Regions from separate parts of the Microbulbifer salipaludis genome, predicted to be linked through region 1. Evidence: predicted binding sites of a transcription regulator. Region 1 holds the regulator's gene; each other region holds the start of a gene.

Evidence for each region. The regulator PhoB, encoded in region 1, activates phosphate uptake and scavenging genes when phosphate is short. The targets are predictions, from matches to a motif close to TGTCATAAANNTGTAACA.
Region 2: the regulator PhoB is predicted to act here: its motif matches at 3,015-3,032, upstream of ppk1 (polyphosphate kinase 1).
Region 3: the regulator PhoB is predicted to act here: its motif matches at 2,323-2,340, upstream of JF535_RS06315 (PhoX family protein).
Region 4: the regulator PhoB is predicted to act here: its motif matches at 1,963-1,980, upstream of JF535_RS16090 (PstS family phosphate ABC transporter substrate-binding protein).

What each region holds. Positions count from the first base shown of each region.
Region 1 covers NZ_JAEKJR010000001.1:510,483-515,167, forward strand. Annotated here, with positions in the region: gene JF535_RS02075 (hypothetical protein) at 132-491, shown strand; gene phoR (phosphate regulon sensor histidine kinase PhoR) at 515-1,828, opposite strand; gene phoB (phosphate regulon transcriptional regulator PhoB) at 1,969-2,673, opposite strand; gene ubiA (4-hydroxybenzoate octaprenyltransferase) at 2,806-3,687, opposite strand; gene JF535_RS02095 (chorismate--pyruvate lyase family protein) at 3,707-4,282, opposite strand; gene JF535_RS02100 (dicarboxylate/amino acid:cation symporter) at 4,501-4,685, shown strand, end outside.
Region 2 covers NZ_JAEKJR010000002.1:141,389-146,073, forward strand. Annotated here, with positions in the region: gene JF535_RS06270 (protein adenylyltransferase SelO) at 1-1,513, opposite strand, end outside; gene JF535_RS06275 (Ppx/GppA phosphatase family protein) at 1,521-3,005, opposite strand; gene ppk1 (polyphosphate kinase 1) at 3,158-4,685, shown strand, end outside.
Region 3 covers NZ_JAEKJR010000002.1:151,700-156,384, reverse strand. Annotated here, with positions in the region: gene JF535_RS06320 (TonB-dependent receptor) at 1-2,166, opposite strand, end outside; gene JF535_RS06315 (PhoX family protein) at 2,428-4,392, shown strand; gene JF535_RS06310 (protein-methionine-sulfoxide reductase heme-binding subunit MsrQ) at 4,438-4,685, opposite strand, start outside.
Region 4 covers NZ_JAEKJR010000003.1:200,675-205,359, forward strand. Annotated here, with positions in the region: gene nagB-II (glucosamine-6-phosphate deaminase NagB-II) at 1-532, opposite strand, end outside; gene nagK (N-acetylglucosamine kinase) at 675-1,625, opposite strand; gene JF535_RS16090 (PstS family phosphate ABC transporter substrate-binding protein) at 2,114-3,454, shown strand; gene JF535_RS16095 (DUF6279 family lipoprotein) at 3,502-4,374, shown strand; gene JF535_RS16100 (aspartate aminotransferase type Ic) at 4,561-4,685, shown strand, end outside.

The DNA of each region.
Region 1 (4,685 bases):
TCGGCATCCGAGCGCCGCAGCCGCTGGAACATCTGGCCGCGGCCTCCGGGATCTGTACACAAAACGACTCTCCGCCCACCGACAGCCGGCTGCTGGTGTGGCAACGCTAATCAGGAAAACAGGAGCGCATTATGCCCCCATGGTTTGAAACCGCCCTCGCCATTGGCGCCGCCATCGCCGCGGTCTTTTTCTTTGGCAAGTACCGCGAGACAGCGGCGGCACTGCACGAGTCCGAGCGCATGAAGCACAAGCTGTCCAAGGACCTGGACCGCTACCGCGATGTCCCGCAATTACGCGCGCTGCGCGATGGACTGATCGGCGAGCGCAACCTGCCGGTGGACGATGAGGGTTATGAGCACGTGCTGATTCGGGACAGTGCGCGCAAACCGGTGCACATCAAGCTGAAGAAAACTGCAGAGTCCGTCGCCGACGCGGGTAGTGTGCAGTACCAGGCTGGTGGTGAAGCGCGCACCCTGCAGGAACTGGATTGATCCGGAGCGGGATCAATCCGGGCTCAGGCGGAGCTGGGCAGGGTCAGCTTCTGTGAGGGGAAATTGAGGGTAAAGGTACTGCCGCGCCCGGGGACACTGCTGACGCTCATGTTGGCGCTGTGGCGTAGCAACACGTGTTTGACGATCGCCAGGCCGAGGCCGGTGCCGCCACTTTCCCGCGAGCGACCCGCATCCACCCGGTAAAAGCGCTCGGTCAGGCGTGGAATATGCACCGGGTCGATACCGATACCGGAATCCTTGACCGAAAAGTGGCCGCCGGCGGCGTCGACTCGCCAGTGCAGCTCGATGGGTCCGCCATCGGGGCTGTACTTCACGGCGTTGAACGCCAGGTTGGCGAAGGCACTGTGTAGTTCGCCCGCATCGCCGGTGATCGTGCAATCCTCCGCACAGTGCACTGAAACCTGGTGGCGCCCGCCACTGAGGGAGCGTGTTTCTTCAGCCACCTGCTCCATCAAGGAGCGCACGGAAATTTTGTCTCGTCCCCGGCCGCGCTCCGACGTCTCCAGCCGAGCCAGCAGCAACAGATCGTTGACCAGGCTGGTCATGCGTGCGGTCTGCTCATTCATCTGTCCCAGTGGCCGCTCCCAGTTGCGCGGGGCCTGTCCGCTGGCCTGCAGGGTTTCCAGATAGCCGGCAATCACCGTCAGCGGGGTGCGCAACTCGTGGGACACGTTCGCCACAAAGTCCCGCCGCATCTGCTCAAGATTGTGCAGCCGGGTGACGTCCCGCACGATCACCAGCGCTTCATCCTGGCCGAAGCGGGTTACTTCCACCTGCAGCGTGCGCGATTCATCGCCGGGTGCCGGCAGCGTGATCGGTTGTTGGGTCTTGTTGTTCTGCTCCAGCATGCGCTGGTACATATGTTCAACGAAGCGCGGGTCGCGGACGAAATTGATCAGCGGCTGGCCTGCGTCATCCGGCTGCAGGCGCAACATCTCCCCGGCCGCCGGGTTCCACCAGGCCAGATTGCCTTCATCTTCCAGCGCGACGATACCCTCGCGCAGAGCGCTGGTGCTGTCCTGCACCCGGCGCAGCATGGAATGCAGCTTCTGCTTTTCCTTGCGGTGGCGGCGCTGCAGCCGGTAGAAATCGTCGGAGATGTCGCCCCACACGCCGAAGCTCGTCGGCGCCGGGCCGCGGCGGCCGTTTGCCAGCCAGCGGTCAAAGCGCTTTTGCTGGTACAGCAGCCAGAAGAGATAGAGGGTGAGGCCGGCACAGAGCGCCAGCCACCAGTGGTTGGTGACAAAACCAAGAATGGTGGTGCCGAGGGCGATGACGATAAAACGCGAGAACTCGCCAATACTGCGATCGAGCATGATGGTTTGGCCATCTTGTGGTTGAGCGAAACCGATTGCGGGAAATATACCGGATTCGAGGCGCTGGCCGAACCCTTTCTACCGGCGATTTGTCGCTTGGGGCAATCACCCCGGCCCGCAGCGGCGTGCGAGCCTGCAGGTTACGCGCGTTCGGCGGTCTGCATTGAGAAGCGATAGCCGGTGCCGCGCACGGTCTGGATGTAGCGCTCATGGCCATCCACGGTCAGCGCCTTGCGCAGGCGGCGGATGTGTACGTCTACCGTGCGCTCCTCAACGTAAACGTTGCCGCCCCAGACGTGATCCAGCAGCTGGGCGCGGGTATAGGCGCGTTCCTGGTGCGACAGGAAAAACGTGAGCAGGCGAAATTCCGTGGGGCCCATTTCTACCGGGCTGCCATTGATGGTCACCCGGTGGCAGACAGGGTCCAGTACCAGACCGCCCGCGGTCAGAGGCTCTTCCGGGGTGCTCGGCCCGGCGCGGCGCAGTACCGCCTTGAGGCGAGCCACCAGCTCGCGCGGGGAAAACGGCTTGGTGATGTAGTCATCGGCACCGGTTTCCAGTCCCTTGATTTTGTTGTCTTCTTCACCCTTCGCCGTGAGCATGATGATGGGCAAAGAGGCGGTCAGCTCGTCGCGCTTCAGGCGGCGCGCCAGCTCCACACCGGATACGTCCGGCAGCATCCAGTCCAGCAGGATCAGGTCGGGTTTCTCGTCGATTACCAGCGCATGAGCGGCCTGGGCATTTTCCGCCTCAAGGCAGCGGTAATCGGCCATTTCCAGGGCCACGCGTAACATGTCCCTTACCGGGGCCTCGTCATCGACGATGAGAATGGTTTTGCTGTGCATCTGCCTGTCTTACCCTAACTGATGTGCGTGCCGGTTAACGGATACCTTCCTAGCCTGGGTATTTAACGTCACTTTAGTGACAAATATATGACACGCAGCCAGCGGTCACGACTCTGTGGGGCTGCCCACGGGTCAGCTGGCAATAAAGTGGAAAAATATCCCGCAAAATACCGCAGCGCCCACCCAATTGTTGTTCAGAAAGGCCTTGAAGCAGTTTTCCCGTTGCCGGTCTCGCACCAGCCATTGCTGGTAGCCGAACAGTGCCGCGGCCGCGGCGACGCCGACGTAAAACAACGGCCCCAGCTCGGCGCGACTGCCGAGCATCAGCAGCGCCAGGATCACCATGCCCTGCAGGCTGGCGGTCATCACCCGGTCCATGTCGCCAAACAGAATGGCGGTGGATTTGACGCCGATCTTGAGGTCGTCATCGCGATCCACCATGGCGTAGAAGGTGTCGTAGGCCACGGTCCACAGCAGGTTGGCGGTAAAGATCAGCCAGGCCACCGCCGGTACCTCGTTGGTGACCGCGGCAAACGCCATCGGAATACCCATGCTGAAGGCCGCCCCCAGTACCACCTGTGGCAGGTGGGTGTAACGCTTGGCGAAGGGGTAGCAAAATGCCAGTGCCAGCGCGGGCAGCGACAGCAGGATGGTGAGTTTGTTGGTGGTGAGCACCAGCAGGAAGGCGAGCAGCATCAATCCGGCGAACAGGCGCAGGGCACCTTTCGGGGTTGCCGCGCCGGTGGCAAGGGGGCGCTGCTGGGTGCGTTTTACGTGGCCGTCGATGTTGCGGTCGGCAAAATCGTTGATGGCGCAGCCGGCGGCGCGGGTCAGGATGACGCCGAGGGTAAACACCGCAAACAGGTGCAGGCCCGGCCAGCCCCCGGCGGCGATCCACAGTGCCCACCAGGTGGGCCACAGCAGCAGCAGTGAGCCGATGGGCCGGTCGAGCCGGGCGAGCTGCCAGTACGGGAGTGCGGCGGGCCAGCGTTGCTGGATCTGTTGACTGATCATGGTTTCTCTCTGTGTCGGCTCAGGCCAGGGGCGGATTGCCGGGCTGGAAGCTGCTGAGAAAGGTCTCGGCAACCAGCAGTGGCTTGCCCTGCAGCCAGAAGGTGGAACGCCTGCCCCATGCCTGTCCGTCGATGGTGTCCAGCTCGGCCCTCTGGCAGCGCGGGTTGCGCGCGAGGCGGTTGAGCACGATGGGGCCGCGGCGGATATCCGGTTGGCTGAACAGTAATTCGCCGAGGGGGCGATTGTCGAGGTTGCGCAGGTAGCGGCTCTTGCCGGCGAGGGTGCGCTCGGGCAATACACTGCGCGCATAAACCCAGGGCTGCGCACTGTTGCCATACAGCAGGACTTCGCGGATCAGCGCGCGGGTTCGGTCTTTCAGGTTGAGCGCGCGGCGCTCTTCCAGCTGCGGTGTATGCCAGCCCTGGTGGAGTATTTGTACGCTAAACTGGCCGTGGCTCAGGTGTTTGAGGGCCGCCGTGAGGGAACCCGGGTGCTGCAGCCAGGGCAGGAGATGTTCCGGCGGGGCGTGGCCGTGCAGGCCTTCCAGCGGTTGTGGGTGCCAGTCGCCGATGGCTTCAAAGGGGGAGTGGTACAACGCAGACTCCACGCGGGGTTAAGCGGGTTTGAGTTCACCGCATTGTACCTGACGCGGGCAGCAGTGGAACTCGCTTTGCCCCGCGGGGGTGGGGTCGATATAGTGGCGCATTCGCTGGATCGTGTTGGTTGGCGGCAGCACCGCCATCCCGTCGGGGTTAGTGTTTTTTACCAGAATAATGATTCGCCACTGAAAAGTGCGTGTTAACAGGATGGAACATGGGGCTTACTAAAAAAATCGTACTGGCCATGATTGTGGGCATCGCCGTCGGCGTGCTCTTCAATGTGTTGAATTCGAGCCAGGTGCTTGGGGCCGGTGTGACCGGCTTTATCAATAATTACCTGACCAACGGCCTGTTTGATATTGTCGGGCGGATTTTCATCGCATCGCTGAAACTGATGGT
Region 2 (4,685 bases), on a different contig from region 1:
AGTGCTTGCCGGATTCCGCCGGTGCGGCAGCCCAGTCATCAAACCCCGGATGCTCCTCGAATGGGGACTGCAATAGCGTGAAGAAGGTGGCCAGGGGCTGGTAGTCGCCGGCCTGCGCCGCCTCAATCACGCGCTGCGCAAGATAGTTGCGCAGGATGAACTTGGGGTTGGTGCCCAGCATGGCGTGCCGGCGCGCTTCGGCGGGCCGGGTTTCTTTCTGCAGCCGCTGGTCGTAATGGTGCAGCCAGTCGGACAGGGCCTGGTGTTGTGCCGGAGCCACCAGTTTCGCCAGTGCGTCGGCCGGCCGCTCGCCGGTATAGCGGCTCAGCGCGCGAAAAAACAGGGAATAGTCTGCCTGTCCCTGCTCCAGCAACTGCAGCAGATCGGCGCACAGCTGCTGGTCGTTTTCGTCGTGTATTGCCAGGCCCAGTTTCGCGCGCATCAAGTTCGCATAGTGCGCTATCAGCAGCGGCTGGTACTCGCCGAGGCAGTCTTTCAGTGTCTCGGTGTCCAGCAGGGAGGAAAACGCGTGTGCCAGCGCGTTCAGATTCCACAGCACCACACCGGGTTGCGCATCAAATGCGTAGCGCCCGGTGTGATCCGAATGGTTGCAGATGAAGCCTGGCTCGTAGTCGTCGAGAAATCCGTAGGGGCCGAAGTCAAACGTATCGCCGATGATCGACATGTTGTCGGTGTTCAGTACGCCGTGGGCGAAGCCCACCGATTGCCAGCCCGCGGCCAGCTCGGCGCTGCGCTGTACGGTGAAACGCAACAGAGCCTCGGCCTGGGCCGCCACAGGCTGGTCACACACCTCCGGCAAAAACTGTGCGCAGACGAACTGTACCAGCTGTTTCTGGGCTTCCAGTTGGCGTGTGTAGAACAGGTACTCAAAATGGCCGAAGCGGATATGGGTGCGGGCGACGCGAATCAGTGCGGCGCCGGTCTCCATGGTTTCCCGGGCCACCGGTTCGTCACTGCCTACGATGCACAGCGCCCGGGTACTGCGGATGCCGAGCGCGGTGAGCGCCTCGCCGGCCAGATACTCGCGAATAGTGGAGCGCAATACGGCGCGGCCATCGCCGAAGCGGGAGTAGGGGGTTTTACCGGCGCCTTTCAGATGCAGGTCCCAGCGCTTGCCCTGGTGCTCGATTTCCCCGAGTAAAAGTGCGCGGCCGTCGCCGAGGTCGGGGTTATAGCCGCCGAACTGGTGGCCGGTATATTTCATCGCGAAGGGGGCGCTGCCAGCAAATAGTTGCGCGCCGCTGGCGAGCTGCGCCCACTCTGCACGGCTGGCCTCGCGCGGGTCGATGCCCAGCAGTGCCAGTGCCGACGGGTTCACGTGGATAGTGTGCGGCGCGCGCAACGGGGTGGGCGCGGTGGGGGTGCCGAAGACCGCACCCAGATCGGCAAAGCGGTGCTGCAGGTGCACTTGTTCGAGGGAGCGTGCATTGAGTGAAAGTGCATCGGGGGAAAGTGCATCGGAGGAAGTTGCGCTGGGGTCGGTTTTGCTCACGGGTCGCCTAAGTTTGTTGTACCGTCAGTTTGATTTGTTTGTCTTCCCAGCACTCCACCTCCAGCTCCAGCAGGTCCTCGATGGCGGGATACTGATACATCCAGCTTTCGGGAACGTGCAGGCGATAGCCGGGGCCGTCTGCCGACAGGCTAAGGCCATCGATGCTGCGGTCCATATGGTCCCGGTGCACGATGCAGGCCAGGCGCAGGCACAGTAGCAGCTCTGCTCCTGGGTGGAAACCGTAGTGCTCTTTGACTTCCTTGATGTCGCCGCGCTGGTTGCGCACCAGGTAAGCCAGGTTTTCCTGTTCGCTTTTACTGAACCCGGCCATGTCCGCATGCTCGATCATGTAGGCGCCGAGTTTGCGAAAACTGCTGTGGGACAGTGCCAGGCCGAGTTCGTGCAGGTCGGCGGCCCAGCGCAGCAGGCGCCGCTGGGCTACCGGAGTATAGGGATTTAACTGGCCGAGGAATTGCAACGCGGTATTGGCAACCCGTCTGGCCTGTTCGGGATCGACGGCACCGCGCTCCATCAGGGCCAACACCGTATCCGCGCGACGATCGCCGCCGGCGGCGCGGCCTGCCAGGTCGTGCACGATACCCTCGCGGATGGCGTAGGGCGAAACCTGCATCTGCTGGATATCCAGCTCGCGAAAAATGCCGTGCAAAATAGCCAGCCCGGCGGCGAATACCGGGCGTCTTTCCGGGTTTAGATGAGGCAGGTCAATGGCGTCGACGGTTTTACAGCTCGCCACCTTGTCGGCGAGCCGATCGAGCGCATCGCGCTGAATGGGCAATAGCTCGCCGTCATTCAGTACCCGCGCAACGGATTTGACCGTGCCGGAAGCGCCCATCACCAGGGCATCGTCGGCCATATGCTGCAGCTCCTGCAGTTCCGCCTGGGCGGCCCGGCGCGCGCGGATAAAATTGTTGCGCTTGCCCGCATCGATCTTTCCGCTGTCGAAAAAGCGTCGGTTGAAGCCTACGCAGCCCATGTTCACGCTGTGCAGCTGGCGGGGATGCTCTACCCCGCGCACCAGCTCCGTAGAGCCGCCGCCGATATCCACCACGCAGCGCAGCTGCGGTGCGCCCTCTGCTGCCGCCATGACCCCGGAGTAGATCAGCCGCGCCTCTTCAATACCCGAGATGATTTCGATGGGGGCACCCAGGATGGACTCGGCGGCTTCCAGAAACCCGTCCGCGCGGGAACTCGCCAACCGCAGCGTATTGGTGCCCACCGCCCGCACATTTTCCAGTGGCAGGCCCTGGATTACGGGGGCGAAGCGGCGCAGGGCTTCCAGCGCCCGCTCCGCCACTGCCGGCGCCAGATTGCCCTCGCGATCGAGGCCTTCCGCGAGGCGCACCATGGCGCGGTCGGTGTGCAGGCGCACCATGCGTTGCTCGCGAAATTCTGCCAGCAACAGGTGAAAACTGTTGGAGCCCAGGTCGAGAGCGGCGTAACGTTCGTGCGTGGCTTCGGTATCGGCGGTCATGGTTATGGTTGTCAAATACTCGTAACAAAAATGTAGCAAACTATGCAGTCATCACCTATGGCTTTCTAAAGCACCGATGCCAATGTCGGCGGCGGTATGCTCTGCCAGCAGGCCATGGCCACCACGGCGTGAATCACGCGGAAACCTTTTCGATGGAGAATGCAGTAGAGAGTATGGCAAACGACATTCCCCTGTACCCCAAGGAGCTCAGCTGGCTTTCCTTCAACGCCCGTGTCCTGCAGGAAGTTGAAGACGACAGCGTGCCCATTATTGAACGGGTGCGCTTTCTTGGCATCTTCTCTAACAATCTCGATGAATTTTACCGGGTGCGTGTGGCCGATGTGCGGCGACTGGCCACGTTCACCAAGGGCAGCAAGAAGAAAGATCAATTCTCCGACCTGCTGGGGCAGATCAATGAAAAGGTACTGCGCCTGCAGGCGCGCTTTGGCAACGCCTATAACAAGGTGCTGGAAGACCTGGGCCGAAACGACATTCATGTGATCAATGAACGCCAGCTTACCGACAATCAGCGCGCCTATGTAGAAGAATATTTTCACCGCGAGGTGTTGCCGGAGCTGGAGCCGTTTTTCATCGATGACCGGGAAACCATGCCGTTATTAAATGAGGCGAGCATTTACTTCGGTATCTATCTGGAGCTGGAAGATGGCAGCCTGCGCTTTGCCGGGCTGGAGTTACCCACGGATATCCTGCCGCGCTTCGTGGCTATCCCGCACCGGGACAAGCATCGCGAGAAGGTGTACATCGTGCTCGACAATGTGATCCGCGCGTGTCTGGTGGATGTATTCCGCTACGTGCTGCCGATCGAAAAGGCCGCCGCCTACACGTTTAAAATCAGCCGGGATGCAGAGCTGGAGCTGGGTGAACACGTGACCCAGAACATTGTCGACCGGGTGGCGAAGTCGCTGAAGAAACGCAAACAGGCGGAGCCGGTGCGCCTGGTTTACGACTCCACCATGCCGGAGGCGCTGCTGCAGCTGATCAAGAAGAAGCTGAAAATGGGGCGCTACGACAGCTATACGCCCGGTGGGCGCTACCACAACTCCAAGGATTTCATGCGTTTCCCGGCCGACAGTCGGCAGCACACCTACCGCAAGATCAAACCGCTACCCACGCTTCCGGACAGCGCCAATATTTTTGACTGGCTGCGGGAGGGCGACAGGCTGTGCTATTACCCGTACCACGATTTCCGCGTCATCACCAAGTTGCTGGCGTCTGCCGCCATCGATCCCTGGGTGCGGGAAATCCGCATCAATCTCTACCGGGTTGCGCAGAATTCCCGTGTGGTGGCGGCGCTGGTCAATGCGGTGCGCAACCAGAAACAGGTTACGGCGGTGGTGGAATTGCAGGCGCGGTTTGATGAGCAGGCCAACATTCACTGGTCCAATGAATTGAGCGATGCGGGCGTCGAGGTCATTTATGGTGTGCCGGGGCTGAAAGTGCACTGCAAGCTGATTTCCATCCTGCGAGAAGAGGGCGGGCGCAATCGCTATTACAGCCACTTTGGTACCGGTAATTTTAACGAGAGTACGGCGCGTTTTTACTGTGACTTCAGCCTGCTGACGAGCGATGACAAGCTGGGTGAAGATGCCTACCGGGTATTCGATTTCATCAAGCAGCCGCACTTGCAGCCGGATTACCACCATGTGTGGATGTCGCCCC
Region 3 (4,685 bases), on a different contig from region 1:
GGCCAGCTCGGCACCACTCAGGGTGGCGTTGTCGCCGTTGATCGGCTGGAAGATTTCCGCCTCTTGCACTGGCAGGCTGCCCACATACAGGCTGTAGTCGGCGGTGCTGGCCACGTCCGCGGTCACCACGAAGTTGTCGATCTGCTTGTGGAAAGCCCCCAGGGAGAAGATACCCAGGGCGTCGGTGTAGTACTCGAAGGACACATCGAAGTTGCGCGCTTCGTAGGGATCCAGCGCCGGGTTGCCTGCGGCCACCTCCAGTTCTCCCTCGTCGTATTCAATCTCGGCGGCCGACGGATTCAGGTCGCCGAACGACGGGCGAGACAGGGATTCGGTGTAGGCCGCACGCAGCACGATGTTGTCGCTGTAGTCGTACTTGACGTTCACGCTCGGGAACAGGTTGCGGTAGTCGCGCTGGTAGGACACCGCTGAGACATACACGTCGTCGGCGATTTCTTCCGAGTCCGGAATCGCCTCGCCCGACTCCGCCACGCGGTAGCCTTCTGCAGTGAAATCCGTGGCCTCGTAGCGCATACCGTAGGTCAGGTTAGTGCGGCCGAAATCAATATCGTTCATCAGGTAGAGCGCGGAGATATCTTCATGCATCACGTAATCGCGCGCCGAGTCCAGCGCGGTGCTGGTTTGATCGATGTCGAAGCGGTCCAGATTGGCATTGATAAAGGCATTCAGTGCGCCCTTGTCCACCCCCGGGCCAAAATCACCCAGGCCGTAGTCAATCCCGCCATTGGCAAAATCGGCGAGGGTGAAGTCGCCGCCGAAGCCATCGTATACGGTGGCATTCAGGTCGCCGGTTTTTTCCCGACGACGCTCGTGCACACCAAATTTCAGTTCAGACGGGTAGCCCGCCACATCGATGTCGCGGCGGAAGTCGATACGGGCGCTGACCTCCTCGTCGTCGGTAAAGTTATTTTCGACGACCAGCTCGTCCAGCGCATAGCTGGCGGCATCCATTGCGCGGGCATCGGCGGCAAACATCTTCGGGATCTTGCCCGCGCGGGTGTAGCCCAGCTCTAGCCCCTCCTGCACGAATGTGGTGTCGCGACGATCAGGCTCGGCCTCTTCCGCGCGAGAGAAACCCAGTGCGTATTCCACACCCCAGCTGCGCAGATCGTGGGAACCACCGGCCACTACTGACAGGACCTGCTGTTCCTCGAAGCGATCTTTCAACTCTTTTTCCAGCGCTGCGTCGGACCAGATCACGCCACTCGCAGAAACAGTGTCCGGGCTGTCGTTTTCCTCGTCCAGCTTGAAGGAATTGCGCTGGCGCTCTTCATCATCGGCAAAATCCGAGTACAGGGTGTGCAAATAGAGTTGGCTGCCGTCGACAAGCTCCAGGTCGAAATTCGCCGCCAGGCCGGTACGCTCGCGGGTTACGGTGTAGTCGCGCTGCTCGATCTCCGCAGCGGTGACACCGACGCTGCCATCAAGTGCCGTGTATTGCTCCCAGACACCGTCGGTTTCGATATTTTCCGAACCGAAGTTGCGCTGCTGGTGGGACGCCGCAACGGCGACACCCAGGGTGCGGCCAGCGAGCGAGAATTGGTTGGTGTAGGTAGCGGCGAGTTTCGGGCTGTTCTCACCCTGCAGTTCGCCGTAGCCGTTTTCCACGCTTACTTTATAGGTCTGGCCGTCGTGATCCAGACCATTAATACTCTTGATCTCGATGGCGCCGCCGATGGAATCAGCGCTCATGTCCGGGGTCAGGGTTTTGAATACCTCCAGACTGGCCAGCAGATCGGACGGAATCACATCCAGGGCCACCGCGCGACTGTCGGTTTCCGGTGCCGGCAGGCTCACTCCATTGATGGTGGCGGCATTCAGGTTGGGATCGATACCGCGCACGCCGACGAAGCGGCCCTCGCCCTGGTCGCGGGCAATAAACACACCGGGCATGCGCTGCAGGGCTTCGGTCACGTTGGCGTCGGGCAATTCGCCGATGGCCTCGGAGGTTTGCACCGCCACCACTTTATTGGATGCCCGCTGGCGCTGAATATCACTGCGGGCATTGGCCGCCTGGGCCGTGACCTCGATGGTCTCCATTGCCTCGCTGTTCTGTTCCGACGGTTGTTGCGCCACGCTATTGACGCTGATGATTGCGGCGGCAAGCGGCGCCATCATTTTCAAGCTGAATCCTGACTTCATCATAAATCCCCATTCCCTTTGAGCAGTGCTGTGTGAGCTGTGGTTTTGCTGGCAAACGCTATTGGCCGACCGATGGATCGCGGAGATAAATCTAACGCCACGCCCGACCTGTTTATGTGGACGCAGGCTAGTCTTGGGATATGAAGTTCGCGTTACGCTTTTTTTAAATTTGTCACATTGCCGCGCTAGTCTTGATGGGCAACGGCCTACCGCCCAGACACCCGAGGCAGGCCGCTTACAACAATGAATAATTGGTGAATGCTTATGACAGACCACAAACCATCCGATCGTTCACCACAATCGCCGCAATCACCATGCAGCCCCGAACGACGCACCCTGTTCAAAGCCATCGGCGCAGTCACCGCGGCCACCGCCGGTGCCACACTGTTGCCCGGATGCACACGAAAATCCGCGTCAGGCGCGCAAGATAACCTGCGCTTCGCCGAAATACCCCACCGCCTCGATTTCACCCACCACGTACCACAGGGCTACGTTGCCGAGCGGGTGTTGAGCTGGGGGGATCCGCTGGATGCATTTGGCGGCGATTTTATTCCGGAGAAATTGAACGCTCGGGAACAGGCGCGCCGCTTTGGCTACAACAACGACTTCATCGCCTTTATGCCCCTGGCCGAAAACGCCGGCCCCGGCGAGGGCGACAAACACTGCCTGAGCCGCAACAGCGAGCGCGGCCTGCTGTGCGTCAATCACGAATACACCCAGCCGCACCTGATGTTCAGTGGCTATAGCGAAGACAGCGCCCATCGCGGCACCCGTGACGAGCATGTGGCCATCGAGCAGCAGGCGTGCGGGCACACGGTTGTGGAAGTGGAAAAAACCGGTCACGGCTGGCAACCGATTCCGGGCAGCCCCTACAACCGCCGCCTGTCGCTCACTACGCCGATGACGATCGTCGGTCCCGCTGCCGGCGACCGTCGGCTGCAGACCGGCGGCGACCCCAGCGGTACACAGGTATCGGGCACCGTGGGCAACTGCGCCGGCGGCAAGACACCCTGGGGCACGGTACTGATTGCGGAGGAGGGTTTTGGCGGCGCGTTTCAGGGGGATCCGGACAATGTGGCGGATGAAACCGAAGCGCGCAATCACCATGCCTTTGGCATTTCACCGGGCAACCGCAACTGGGGGGATTACGATCAGCGCTTCGACATCACCGTGGAGCCCAACGAACCCAACCGCTTTGGCTGGATGGTGGAATACGACCCTTACTACCCGCAATCCGCGCCACGCAAGCTCACCGCCCTCGGGCGCTTCGAGCACGAGGGTTTCACCCTGGTGAGCAAGCCGGAACAGCCGGTTGTCGCCTACGGCGGCGACGACGACGAACACCAATTCGTCTACCGCTTTGTATCGCACGGCATTTACCGCCCGGGGGACAACCAACACAACCGCACCCTGTTGCACGAGGGCACCCTGTACGCCGCGCAGTTTTCCGAAGGCGGCAGTGGACGCTGGTTACCACTGGTACATGGCCAGGGGCCGCTCACCCGAGAGAACGGATTTCACAACCAGGCAGACGTGCTGGTGGACGCCCGCCGCGCAGCAAAGCTGCTGGGGGCGACGCCGATGGATCGCCCGGAGGATGTGGAAACCAATCCGGTCAACGACTGCACCTATGTGATGCTGACCAAAAACAAGCAGCGCAAACCGGAGGACGTCAACGCGGCCAACCCCCGCGCGCGCAATACCGCGGGCCATGTACTGGAAATCGTACCGCCGGGCCGCAGCGGCGCGCGCGATCATGTCAGTGACACCTTTCGCTGGAATACGTTTTTACTCGGCGGCAATCCCAATGCGGAAAACCCGGCGGAGCGCGGCGCTTACGGCCAGTCGCAGCGCGGCACGATTTCGCCCCACGGCTGGTTTGCCAATCCGGACAATGTGGCCTTTGACCAGCGCGGCAATATGTGGATTGCCACCGATGGCTGCGAGCGCTTCGGCTTTCACGACGGACTGTGGGCGATGGCCACCGAGGGAGAGCAGCGCGCGGCTCCCAAACATTTCTTTGGTTGCCCAGAGGGCGGGGAGCTGTGCGGCCCGGAATTCACCCCGGACGGCAACACCCTGTTTGTTTCGGTGCAGCACCCGGCGGACGCAGACAACTCCACGTTTGATAGCCCGCTGCACCGTTGGCCGGACAACGACCCACGGTTGCCGCCACGGCCATCGGTACTGGCCATCCGTCGTACCGATGGCGGCACCGTGGGTAGTTAGATCGTTGTACAGGGTAGAAATGTCTTGCGGTAGTGGCTGCCAGCCTCACCAGGACTTGAGCCATCGACGGACCGAATCTCTGCGCCACGCCAATAAAATAATCGCCAGCCCAAGGTAAACCGCGGGCTCTATCCAGCCGCTTTTCACCGACCACCAGAAATGCCAGCAGGCGAGCAGTACCACGATATACAGCAGTCCGTGCAACTTCTTCCAGCTGCGCCCCATTTTTTTGAGCAAGGCGGGAAACGAGGTGATTGCCAAAGCCAGCAGCATCAGCCAGGCGGAAAAACCCA
Region 4 (4,685 bases), on a different contig from region 1:
CCACACCGGCCTTGAGATCGGCGTCCTGGGTCCAGTTGGCCACCAGCTGGAGAACCGCAGACAGGGTGCACAGGTAGCTCTTGGTGGCCGCAACCGCCAGTTCGGGGCCGGCCTTCAGCGGCACCACCTGATCCACAATATCCTTGATCGGCGCAGTCTCATCATTCACCAGCGCCACGGTGTAGGCGCCGGCATCTTTCGCCATCTGCGCCTGTGCCAGGATGTCCGGACTGCGCCCGGACTGGGAAATTACGATGACCAGCGCGTCTTCCAGCTTGAGCTTCTTGCCATAAACGCTGGACACGGACGGCGCCGCGGCGAACGTAGGCGTGCCGGTTTCGATTTCAATCAGATACTTGGCAAATACGCCGGCGTGATCGGAGGAACCGCGCCCGACGATCATGACAAATCGCGGCGGCTTGCTGCGCAGGCGCTCACCCAGCGCTTCCATGATCGGCGCATTGTTTTTCAGCTGCTCGGCAATCCGGCTCGGGGCCTCACGAGCCTCGGTTTCCATTACTGTCATTGTCATAGAGGTTTCCGCCTTGCTGGCTTCAGCAGAAGTCACTGCGCTCATAAAATCCGTCCGTAAAATGCGTATGGCTCCGGTCACCAGGCTGCACAGTTAACAAACTGCAGCCCGGCAACCTAGGTGTTCTAACTCGTTCGCGCCCTTATCCAAAGAGCGCTTTTGCATCGCCCTTCTCCGCGGGCCGGGTTTCACCCTCGCCCAGCGCAGCCAGTGAGTGCTGCGCGAAGTAGACACAGCCCAGTTCCGGCGGGTCCAGCGGGTCGGATACCCGCTCGGCAACCCGCGGTTTCAGCCAGGGCTTCAGCCGGGGTGCCAGACCGCCGATCATGGCAAGCCGCGGCGGCTTGCTTTCCATTAATTTTTCCGCGAGATCACTGATGTAGGCCGCACCATCGCGCATGATGGACACAGCAACCGGGCAGTCGGCCTCTGCGCACTCCACCACCGGCACCGCCAGCTTGGCGTACTGACTGGAAGGTTTGCCCGCCATCATTTCGATCACATCGTAGGGATCGTCGGTACCCAGGGCCTTTTGCAATTCACGCTGCAGCATGGACTTCGCCGACAGCCCTTCCATGGCCATGAGCAGATACTTCACCGCTTCCATCCCCAGCCAGGCACCACTGCCTTTATCGCCGTGCGGGAATCCGTGGCCACCGACGATCTCGCTGTGGCCGTTGACCCAGGAATAACCGACGGAACCGGTGCCCGCAATAATGACTGCGCCGTCGCCACCACGGTGGGCGCCGAGGCACGCGGAGTGCTGGTCGGTGGTGAGGAACATCTGCTTGAAGGGGTGTGCCCAGGCACTCATTTCGTTGAAAAGGCGGGGCATGTTGACGCCCGCCAGACCAACACCCGCCACCAGCTCCCCAAGCGTTTCCGCTGGCATGCCGGCATCGGCCACGGCCAGAGCGGCCGAGCGGACTATGGAGTCAATGGTCTGTGCGTAGCCATGAAGGGGGTTCGCAGGCCCGGAAACACCGGTGCCCAGCAGACGATTGTCGGCGTCAAAAATGGAGGCGCGGCACTTGCTGCCACCGCCATCGATGCCAACGTAAAGAATGTCCCTACTGTCTCTCAAAGCAACCATCTGAAGCGGCCCCTAAGATTTCTATTGTTATCTGTCTTCACCGGATTCCCCACAGCAATCACTTGCTCCCCAGAGGATCCGGCGCGACGCCTTGATTGACGTCTGTGCCAATATGGGAGAAATACTACAAGACAAATGACAGCGTTGTCATGCCCTTTTTCAAAAAAAATCCCTCAAGCATCGAATTATAGGCCCCCTCTCTGCCCTACCTGAAGGCAATAGAGTCGAATCAGCCGCCGCTGAGGGGCTTTGAGCGCCCCAGGCAAATCAGCATTAGACACGAACAACGCCCGACTGGCACGGCCTCCAGCGTGCCGCCAGCCAGCTCAAGTGCGACTGAAACAAATCTGTCACATTTTTCTGCGATAAAGCGCGCGCCCAGCGCAGGGCAACCAGACATCTCAGTCTGACAAAGAAGTGCCCGGGCACAGCCCGACGCACTGCCTGCACCAGGCAACCCAAGGAATCAGAAGCAACAGGAGATAGGGATGGGACGCTGCCGAGCCTTTAAATATGTATCACGCACACTGGTGGCCGCAGCACTTTACCTGCTGAGCACCAGCGGCATAGCGTCTGAGCCAGGCGACACGACGCTCTTCCGCCTCACCGGCTCCAACACCATCGGCGCGGATCTCGCCCCGGCGCAGGTAAAAGGTTACCTGCGCGCAATTGGCGCAACAAACATCACTCAGCGCAGCGAGGGTGAAAAGCACTGGGTCAACGCCACGCTCCACGGCGACCCGGTAGTGGTCCCCATCATTGCGCTCGGTTCGAGTACGGGATTTAAAGCCCTCAACGAAAACAGTGCCGATATCGGTATGGCATCGCGTCGGATCAAGCCCCGGGAAATCGGCATGCTCAAGCGCTTTGGCGACTTTACCGGCCCCCAGGCGGAGCACGTGATCGGGCTTGATGCGCTGATCGTGACCGTACACAAGCGCAACCCGGTGTCCCAGCTGAGCCTGGACCAGCTGGCACAAATTTATCGCGGTGAGATTCGCAACTGGGCACAACTGGGCGGCCCAGACTTGCCAATTCGGCCACTGCACCGGGATATCGAATCCGGCACCCGCGCCACCTTTGACAGTGAAGTGTTCGGCGCCAGCCGTCCTGCAGAAACGTTTGTGTATGAAGTCTCCGGCAACCACGAAACCCGCGCACTGGTGCAACGGGACCCGGCCGCGATTGGCTACCTGCCCTACGCCGATGCCGAAGGCCTGCAGAAAGTGGCGGTCAAGGCCGGCGAGCTGGCGGCCATTGTGCCCGACCGCGGCATCATCGCCACCGAGGATTTCCCGCTCACCCGCCGCCTGTACCTGTATCGCAACCCCGGGCGCTACAACGCCCATGTAGATGCTTTTATCCACTTCGTCGAATCTCATGCCGGTCAACAGATAGTGGCCGATGTCGGTTTTATCAATCTCACACCGGTGGCGCTCCAGGTGCCTGCTTATGCCAATGCACCGGACAACTACCGCCAGCTGATGGAAACCGGGTCGCGCCTGAGCATTTCGTTCCGCTTTGCGGACGGCAGTGCCGAGCTGGACAACCGGGCCCTGCGGGACCTGCAACGGCTGCAGGACTTTATGACACGAGAGGAAAACCACGACCTTTCGCTGACTCTGGTGGGATTCTCCGACTACAAAGCAAACCGCAATATTTCCGATCTGATTTCCCGCTTTCGCGCGCTGAAGGTGCAGGGTGCGCTACTGCGAGACCACCAGATGGGCGACAGCCGGATCATGTCTGTGGGTGCCTTTGCACCGCTCACCGGAGACAGCGAGCAAGGCCCGGTAAAAAACAGTCGCGTGGAAGTCTGGATAAATTGACCTGAAGCGGGTCGCGGGGGCATCTGGCAGGATCTATATTTAACGCCATGAATGCCTCGAACTCGCTTTCGCTCACTGCAGCGCCGCTCCCCCGGCTACTTGGCGCCTTTATCCTGCTGCTGTTTTTGTTCGGCACCGGATGTTCCAGTGTGCGCCTGGTATACGGCCACCTGGACTGGTGGATGGACCGCAACCTGAATAAATATCTGGATCTGGAGGGCGCCGAGGAAGACCTCCTCTCCCAACGCGTCGACGAGTTCCACCGCTGGCACCGCCAGACCCAGCTTCCCCGCTACGCAAACTACCTGGAATCTCTGGCTGCGGATGTGGATGCACCGGACGCCAGCGCGAAAAAACTTGCAGAAATAGAGCAACAGGTCGACACCTTTTGGCACGCCTCGGCCACCATGCTCAGTGACCTGATACTCCCTATTGTGATTCAGCTGGATGACCAGCAGATTGACCGGCTGGCAGAAAATGTGCGCGAAGAGCGCGAGAAATCCCTGGAGAAATGGGAGAAGTCCAAACGCAAGCGGGAAAAAGAAATGCGCAAGCAGGCGGAGCGCTGGCTGGGGGACCTCACTCCGGAACAGGATGCGATGATCGACCACCAGGTAGCGAGTACAACCTTCGACCCAAAGCGGCGCGATGCGCAGCGCCAGCTTTGGAGCAACACATTCATTACCACCCTGCGCAACAAACCTGCGGGCTATGAAAAAAAGCTGCGGGATCTGCTGGTTAACCCCCAGTCCCTGTGGTCGCCCGACTATCAGCAAATGCAGGATCAACTGCGCCAGCAGGCTCGTACCCTGACCGCCGACATACTGGCAAGCATCACGCCGGAGCAGCGCGCGCACCTCAAATCGAGCCTGCTGAAATTCGCCGCTGACTTTCGCATTCTCGCTGCCCAGGAACACTAAAAGACACGAGCGGGCACTCGCCACCAGACCGTTTCAAACGAAACAAATTTTCTGCCGAAAACCCCGACTTTCACCGGGAATTACTGCAAAAAAATGCCAGAAAGCATGACGCAATCCGCCTGCGACTGATAAGCTCCTGCCCCGCAAGTTAAACCGCCCATTACCCTTCAACAGGAGAGGATTTCCGTGCGTATCGAGACCGCCCAACGCGAACAATTGCAACAGTGGGAAGCAGAGCTGGAGCAGCAGTACCAGCGTATTTGCCAGCATAACCTGAGCCTGGACATTACCCGTGGTAAACCGGCCGCAGA